Regions from separate parts of the Mesorhizobium sp. M0408 genome, predicted to be linked through region 1. Evidence: predicted binding sites of a transcription regulator. Region 1 holds the regulator's gene; the other holds the start of a gene.
What was found. Region 1 encodes LexA, which represses DNA repair genes until DNA is damaged. Its sites were predicted from a motif close to TGTTCNNNNTGTGTTCNG; they were not measured.
Positions count from the first base shown of each region.

Region 2: a site for LexA is predicted at 2,389-2,406, ahead of NKI67_RS10570 (DNA recombination protein RmuC). Genes of this name have one in related genera too.

Region 1 covers NZ_JAMYRO010000013.1:170,427-174,611, reverse strand. The annotation lists gene NKI67_RS17520 (ComEC/Rec2 family competence protein) at 1-1,994, shown strand, start outside; gene lexA (transcriptional repressor LexA) at 1,988-2,722, opposite strand; gene kynU (kynureninase) at 3,170-4,185, shown strand, end outside.
Region 2 covers NZ_JAMYRO010000007.1:96,753-100,937, reverse strand. The annotation lists gene truA (tRNA pseudouridine(38-40) synthase TruA) at 1-333, opposite strand, end outside; gene NKI67_RS10585 (GNAT family N-acetyltransferase) at 352-861, opposite strand; gene fmt (methionyl-tRNA formyltransferase) at 858-1,787, opposite strand; gene def (peptide deformylase) at 1,805-2,335, opposite strand; gene NKI67_RS10570 (DNA recombination protein RmuC) at 2,439-3,701, shown strand; gene NKI67_RS10565 (GFA family protein) at 3,741-4,145, opposite strand.

The DNA of each region.
Region 1 (4,185 bases):
CCGCCAAGTTCGAGACATGGCGTGTCGGAACGCATATGCTCGGCTCCGAAATCTCGACGCGGCTGACGGGTCGCGTCGTATCGTACGAGCCCATGGCGAGCGGCCGCATCAGGCTGACAATCGATGTGATCTCAACGGCCAGGCCGACACTGCGCTACATGCCGGAACGGGTCCGCGTTTCGGCGATGAAGATACCGGCTGAGCTGACCGCCGGTTCCGAGATCACCGGCTATGTGCGGCTGCTGCCGCCGACCGGCCCGGTGCGGCCCGACAGCTATGATTTCTCCTTCGACAGCTATTTCGCCGGTATCGGCGGCAGCGGCTTTTTTCTCGGCAATCCGAAAGTCGTGTCGTCGGGCAGCATGCCGCTTGCCGCGCAGCTTTCTTCCGCGATCGAAGACGCGCGCGAATCGATCGCCGACCATATCCGCAGCCGCATCGGCGGTGCCGAGGGCGAGATTGCTGCTGCGCTGATCGTCGGCGTGCGCGCCGGCATTCCCGAGGAGATCAACGAAGCGATGCGGCGCACCGGCATCTACCACATCATCTCCATCTCGGGGCTGCATATGGCGTTGGTCGCCGGCACCATCATGGCGCTGCTGCGGGGTGCCTTTGCGCTGTTTCCCGATTTCTCATCGCGACGGCCGGTCAAGAAATATGCCGCGGCCGCCGCGCTTTTTTCGATTGCGGCCTACCTCGTCTTTTCCGGCATTGTCGTTGCGGCCGAACGCAGCTTCATCATGCTGGCGGTGATGCTTATCGCCGTGCTGTTCGACCGGGCCGCGCTCACCATGCGCAACCTGGCGATCTCGGCCATCGCGGTCATCCTGGTGTCGCCGCACGAGGTGGTCGGTCCGAGTTTCCAGATGTCCTTCGCCGCGACGGCGGCCCTTGTCGGCGCCTATGCAGGCTGGTCCGATTACCGCGCCGGCAGGGCCACCACGCCGCCACCGCGGCGGTCGCCGCTACGCTTTGCCACTCGAAAGGTCCTGTTGGGCATGTGCGGTCTGGCGATGACCTCGATCATTGCAGGGAGCGCCACGGCGCTTTTCGCCATATGGCATTTCCAGCGCGTGGCGCCGCTCAGCCTGTTCGCCAATCTGGCCATCATGCCCATCGTCTCACTGGTCGTCATGCCCTTCGCCGTTCTCAGCGCGCTGGCGATGCCGTTCGGTGCGGATGGCCCTTTCCTCTATGTCATGGGCAAGGGGCTGACGGCGATGATCGCCCTGTCCGGGTGGATCTCGGAGCGCTCGCCGATCGATGCGGTCGGGCTGATTTCGCTGAGATCCGTCCTTCTGGTGACGATCGCCCTCGTCATTGCCAGCATGGCGACGACCTGGTTGCGGCTGGCGGCACTTCCTTTTGCGCTCGCCGGCTTGCTGACGACAACGCAGACACGCATACCCGACGTATTGGTCTCGGAGGACGCGCGGCTGGTCGCGCTGCCGATCGGCAGCGGTGAACTCGCGGTCAACCGGGCACGCCCGAATGAGTTCACCATCGACAACTGGAAACGCGCGCTCACATCAGAGGCCATCGTCGCGCCGGAAACGCCTGGAAAGAACGACCCGCAATTCGACATTGCCGATCCGGCCGACCTACCGCCGGGCATGCCGTTCATTTGCACGGACGGCCTCTGCCTTGCCATGCATCCATCCGGCGCGATCATCGCGCAAGCCAAGGACCGCGATACTGCGCGGCCAGCCTGCGCCTTTGCCAGCTTGATCGTCATCGACGACGCCACCGCCCATAACCCCTGCTACTACGACCGGCTGGTCCTCGTCGTCACCAAACGGCAACTGGCGCGCGCGGGAAGTGCCGCCGTCTATTTCGATCCACAAGCGGCAACACGCGCCGAGATCCGCTTCGCCGTCGAAAAATCATACCGGCCCTGGCACGTGCAGCGGAAATTTTCACGCGCGGCACGGGGCCTGCCGCCATACCGCAGGGCCGACAACCCCAAAGCCGGCGCCAAGGGCGGAGCTCAGTAGCGGCGGATCAGTCCGACGAGCTTGCCCTGCACCTTGACCCTGTCTGGTCCGAAGATGCGCGTCTCGTAGGCCGGATTGGCGGCTTCCAGGGCGATCGAGGCGCCCTTGCGGCGGAACCGCTTCAGCGTCGCTTCCTCCTCGTCGACCAGTGCCACCACGATCTCACCGGGGCTCGCCGTATCGGCATTGCGGATGATCACCGTGTCGCCGTCGAAAATGCCAGCCTCGATCATCGAATCGCCTTTGACCTCGAGCGCATAATGCTCGCCGCCCATGATCATATCCGGCGGCACCGAAATCGAATGCGTCTGGTGCTGGATGGCATCGATCGGCACACCGGCCGCGATGCGGCCCATTACCGGGATCGAAACGGCGGCGACGACATCGTCGTCATTGCCGGCTGCAGGGACACGCGACGATGTCGGCTTGCCCTGCCGAGGGGCGCCTTGCCCAAGGCTGCCCTGGATGACACTCGGCGAGAACTTGCGTGCCGCATTGAGGCCGGGGGCGATCGAGTCAGGCAGGCGTAGCACCTCCAGCGCACGGGCCCGGTTGGGCAAACGGCGAATGAAGCCGCGCTCCTCCAGCGCCGTAATCAGCCGGTGGATTCCGGATTTGGAAGCCAGATCGAGCGCTTCCTTCATCTCGTCGAATGAAGGCGGGATACCGCTTTCCTTCAACCTTTCGTGGATGAACATAAGCAGTTCGTGTTGTTTGCGTGTCAGCATAGCGACCCCCAACAGAATCAGAAAAACAAACCCAGAACAAACACTATCTGTTCCAGTTGTGTTCCGCAACTGTTTAAAGTTTAATGAATGCGTTAAGGCTCGGGAAACAAACGACGTCCCCTACCGGCGTACCGCATTTTCACCGCCGCGAGCCTCATCGCCTTGATTCTGCTTTCGTTTGCGCCCTTCTGGCCTCCTAGAAGGCGGCACTGGCATCGGCCGTCGGTCGGCAAAAGGCACGGAATTGAACCCGTATCGACTGTGCGGTTTGGTCAATGCACCGTGAACGAAACGAATTCAAAACGCCAACCTCGGGTTAAGTCCCGGTTTCCACCGCCTGGTCAGGCTGCTTCTCGCCGGTGGAGCCTTGCTGCGCGCAACCAGGTAATGGAAGAACAGTCGATGCGTGTCCGGCGTTGCGTTGGATCTTGGGGGAGCAGACAAATCATGACAGGAATTCCCGATCTCGTGGCCATAAAGGCGATGGATGCCGCGGATCCGTTGCGCGCGATGCGCGACCGCTTTGTGTTGCCGCAAGGAGTGATCTATCTCGACGGCAATTCGCTAGGAGCTGCTTCACGTGCCGCTTTCGATGAACTGCACAAGGCCGCGACCGAAGAATGGTCGCATGATCTCATCCGCGCATGGAACACGGCCGGCTGGTTCAACATGCCGCTTGAACTTGGCGACCAGCTCGGGCGCCTGATCGGTGCCGCGGCCGGCCAGACGGTGGTCTGCGACACGACATCGGTCAACATCTACAAGCTGCTGCACGCCGCCATGGCCATGCGACCGGAGCGGCAGGTCATCGTCGCCGAGGGCGATAGTTTTCCGACGGACCTCTACATGGCCGAGGGTGTGGTTTCGACGCGAAAAGATACGCTGCTGCGCCTCTCGGGGGTCGACGCGCCGACCATCGAAGAGCTGATCGACGAACGCACCGCCGTGGTGCTGGTCAACCACGTCAACTATAAGTCGGGCGAACTGCGCGACATGCCGGCGCTGACGCGCAGGGCTCAGGAAGCCGGGGCGATGATCGTCTGGGATCTCTGCCACACCGCCGGCGCGATGCCAGTCGAACTCGACAAGGCAAACGCCGATTTTGCCGTTGGCTGCACCTACAAATATCTGAATGGCGGCCCGGGCGCGCCTGCCTTCATCTATGCGGCTGAGCGGCATCTTTCCGACATCCAGCAGCCGCTCACCGGCTGGTGGGGCCATGCACGGCCCTTCGCCTTCGAGCCAGGCTATGCGGCCGGCACCGGCATCCGCCGGTTTCTGTGCGGCACGCAGCCGGTCCTGTCGATGCGCACGCTGAAGGGCGCGCTCGACATCTGGAACGATGTCGACATGACGGCGGTGCGCAAGAAGAGCATCGCACTGGCGGATCTGTTCATCGAGCTTGTCGAGGCAAAGTGCGGCACTTACGGGCTCACGCTCGAAAGCACGCGCGATGGGGAAAA
Region 2 (4,185 bases), on a different contig from region 1:
GCGGCTGATCGCCGAGAAACGCGCATCGAAGCCATCCGGCACGACGGCGGCCTTCAGGATGGCGATGCGCACCTTGGCCGCCTGCAGATGCGCGTTGACGGCGTCGCGCACCTTGTCGCCGGGCCATGCCTTGATCAGATCGACATGCGCCACCTGAGCGGTCGCATGGACGCCGGCATCGGTGCGGCCGGCGGCGCGCAGCGAAACCTGCTCACCACAGAACTTCTCGATCGCCTGCTCGATCGCCTGCTGCACCGATGGCTGGTTGGCCTGGCGCTGCCAGCCGGCGAAGAGACTGCCGTCATATTCGATGTCGAGGCGAAAACGCGGCATTCCCGGATCGAGGCGAAATCAGGCGGCGAGGGCTGAGCCGAAGGCCGAGGCGTAGACCAGCCTGCCGGTCTCCGGCGCCTCGCCCCAGGCAAGCGCCTGCAAAGCCTCGCTTTGGTAGTCGCTGTCGAATTTCGCGGCACGGGCACGGCTGTAGCCGAAACGCCCATAATAGGCCGGATCGCCGAGCACCACGGCGAGCGTCTCGCCGGCAGCTTTCAGGCGGATATGCGCCTCGCGGACCAGCGCACCGCCGATGCCGGTGCCGTGGAACGACGGCTCGACCGCTAGAGGCGCCAGCGCCACCGCCGGGAAACTCTTGCCGCCATTCTGCACGAAGAGCCGTGAAAACAGGATATGGCCGACCACTTGCCCGTCTTCGTCCGCCACCAGTTCGACGACGGCATCACCGCCGGTGACCAGCGCGTCGACCAGTCCGGCCTCCGTCTGCTGGCCGAACGCGTGTTCTTCGACAAGGCGGATCGCCTCGCGGTCCCGCGGCGTCGCCGCGCGTATGGACATCATGCTCATGACAATTTCATTCCTTTTTCGAGCTTGGCCCCGCGCAGAAACTCCTGCGCGGCAATGGGCCTTCCGCCCGCACGTTGAACTTCGACCGGCCTGATCGCGCCTGACCCGCAGGCGACCGTCAGCCGGTCATCGAGAATTCCTCCCGGTTCGCCGGCGCCTTGCGAGAGCGTCGAGCGAAGCAGTTTCAGCCGTTCCACGCGGCCGCCGATTTCGGCCTCGCACCATGCACCGGGAAAGGGCGACAGGCCGCGAATCTGGTTGTGCACGTCGCCGGCAGGTCGCAGCCAGTCTATGCGAGTCTCCGATTTATCGATTTTCTTGGCGTAGGTCACCCCCACCTCCGCCTGTGTGGTAAATGTCAGCGTATTCCGCTCCAGCCGTTCGAGCGCTTGCACGATCAGCGCAGCACCGAGGACCATCAGCCGGTCGTGCAGATCGCCGGCCGTCATGTCGGGTCCAATGGGACATTTTTCAACCATTGCCACCGGCCCGGTGTCGAGGCCTTCCTCCATCCGCATCACCATAATGCCCGTTTCGGTATCGCCGGCCATGATGGCGCGCTGGATAGGGGCAGCGCCGCGCCAGCGCGGCAATAGCGATGCGTGACCGTTGAGGCAACCGAGCCGCGGCGCCTCGAGAATGGGTTTGGGTAGAAGCAATCCGTAGGCGACGACCACGGCGACGTCGGCACGCAAGGCGCGGAACGCCTCCTGCTCCGCCTCGCTCTTCAGCGACACCGGCGACCGCACCTCGATGCCCAGCCGCTCCGCCTCGCGCTGCACCGGCGACGGCGTCAGTTCGAGCCCGCGCCGGCCGCCGGCGCGCGGCGGCTGCGTGTAGACGGCCGTCAACCCGTGCCCGGCCCCGGCAATCGCCCGCAGCGTCGGCACGGAGAATTCAGGCGTACCCATGAAGATGACACGCAGGGGCATTTCGTCGACGCCTACCCCACCATCTTGCCCGGCGCCTTGTCCCTGGCGAGCTTCTTGAATTTCTTGACCACCATGTCGCGCTTCAGCTTGGAGATGTGATCGATGAACAGCACGCCGTTGAGGTGGTCGATTTCATGCTGCAGGCAGGTCGCCATCAGCCCCTCGGCCTCGATCTCCTGCAGCTTGCCGTCGCGGTCGAGAAACTTCACCCGCACCGCCGCCGGACGCTCGACCTCGGCATAGTAATCCGGGATCGACAGGCAGCCTTCCTCGTAGACCGAACGCTGGTCGGAGCTTTCGAGGATTTCGGGATTGATGAAGACGTGCGGTGCCGGCGTCTCGTCCTCTTTGGCCAGGTCGATCACCAGCATGCGCAAGGGTTCGCCGACCTGGATCGCTGCGAGGCCGATGCCGGGCGCGTCATACATGGTGTCCAGCATGTCGCCGGCCAGTTTGCGCAGATCGCCGTCGACACGCTCGACCGGTTTTGAAACCTGGCGCAGGACGGGATCGGGGAGGATGATAAGCGGCTTGATCGACATGGCGTCTCACCTAAGACCTCGCAGGAAAAGCGTCAACCGGGGCGCCTTCGGGTCGTTCACGTTTTGATCTGTGCCGGCAGACCGAATCATCTATGCTGTCGACATGAACGATCTGGCCACCATCCTGTCCGAACCTGTCGCCCGCCTCGGCGCCACCACGATCACGCTCGGCCAAGCCCTGGGTTTCGGCGCAATGCTGTTCCTCGGCCTGTTCGTGGCGCTCGTCGTTGCGCTCTGGCGATCGGCCAAGGCGCGTGCAGTGGCGGCCGCCGAAGCCGCCGACCACGCCCGCGACGCCGAGGGGCGGATGGCTGGTATCTTGGCAAGCCAGGCGGAAATGCAGGGCCGCATGGGCGCCATCGCCGAAGTGTTCGGGGCGCGCCAGGCGGAACTGACACAGTCGATCGGCCAGCGTCTCGATGCCATGACCGGCCGCCTGGGCCAGACCATGACCGAGCAGACGAGATCGACGCATGAGAGCCTCGCCAAGCTGCAGGAACGGCTGGCGGTCATCGATATCGCGCAAGGCAACATCCAGTCGCTGGCCGGCCAGGTCGTGCAATTGCAGGCGATCCTTTCCAACAAGCAGACGCGCGGCGCCTTCGGCCAGTCGCGCATGGAAGCCATCGTCGCCGACGGATTGCCGCACGGCGCCTATGAATTCCAGGCGACCTTGTCGAATGGCAGCCGGCCCGACTGCCTGGTGAAGATGCCGAACGGCGCACCGTCGCTTGCCATCGACGCAAAGTTTCCGCTCGAGGCGTGGAATGCCATCCGTGCCGCCGAAGGCGCCGACCTGCAGAAGTCCGCCGCACAGGCTTTCCGCCGCGACATCGAGGTGCATGTCCGGGATATTTCCGAAAAATACCTGATCCAGGGCGAGACGCAGGACACCGCCTTCATGTTCGTGCCCTCAGAATCGGTGTTCGCCGAAATCCACGAGAATTTCGAGGCCGTTGTCCAGAAGGCGCATCGATCGCGGATCGTCATCGTCTCGCCATCGCTTTTGATGCTGTCGATCCAGGTCATCCAGGCGATCCTCAAGGATGCCCGCATGCGCGAGCAGGCACACCTGATCCAGGGCGAGGTTATCCGGCTGATGGAAGACGTCTCCCGGCTCGACGAGCGGGTGCGCAAATTGCAGACGCATTTCGGTCAATCGGCCAAGGATATCGAGGACATCCTTGTCTCGACATCGAAGGTGACCAGGCGCGGACAAAAGATCGAGGCGCTGGAGTTTGGCGTGCAGCCGGCGGAGGACACCGCTGGTTCGAATGGCAGCGGAGCAAAAGCGGAAATCAGCCCGCGCGTCGCCGATTCGAAAACCGGGCAGTTGAGGCTAAGGGTCGTCGAAGGCGACGATTGAGAGCTACGCCGGAACCGGAGGCTTCGCCCGGGTCTGGCGCTACTGCTCCTCGATGATGGTTGTGCCTTCGAATTCCGGCAGCCAATGCAGCGCCGAGCGGTGCCAGATCTGCTTTCTCGGCACCAGTTGCTCGCGCTGCCGTGCCGTGCCGACCCTGATACCGTAAACCTTCGGTCCCTCGCCCGCCGACGTGGCGTAGAGATGCGAGCCGCACTCACCGCAAAATGCCTGGGCGCGCTTGGCGCCGCTCGAACCGGTCTTGATGTAGATCTTCGGCGTGCCCTTGGTGATCCTGTAATTGTCCTCGGACGCCGGCACGGTGACGCGAAAGGCCGTTCCGGTTAGCTTCTGACAATCGATGCAGTGACAAATGGTGGTCTTTTCCGGATCGACTTCGGCCTCGTAAGTGATAGCGCCACAATGACACGCGCCGTCGATTTTCATCTTCGTTCCTCCTGGAGCTTTTGCCCGCGATCATAACCGG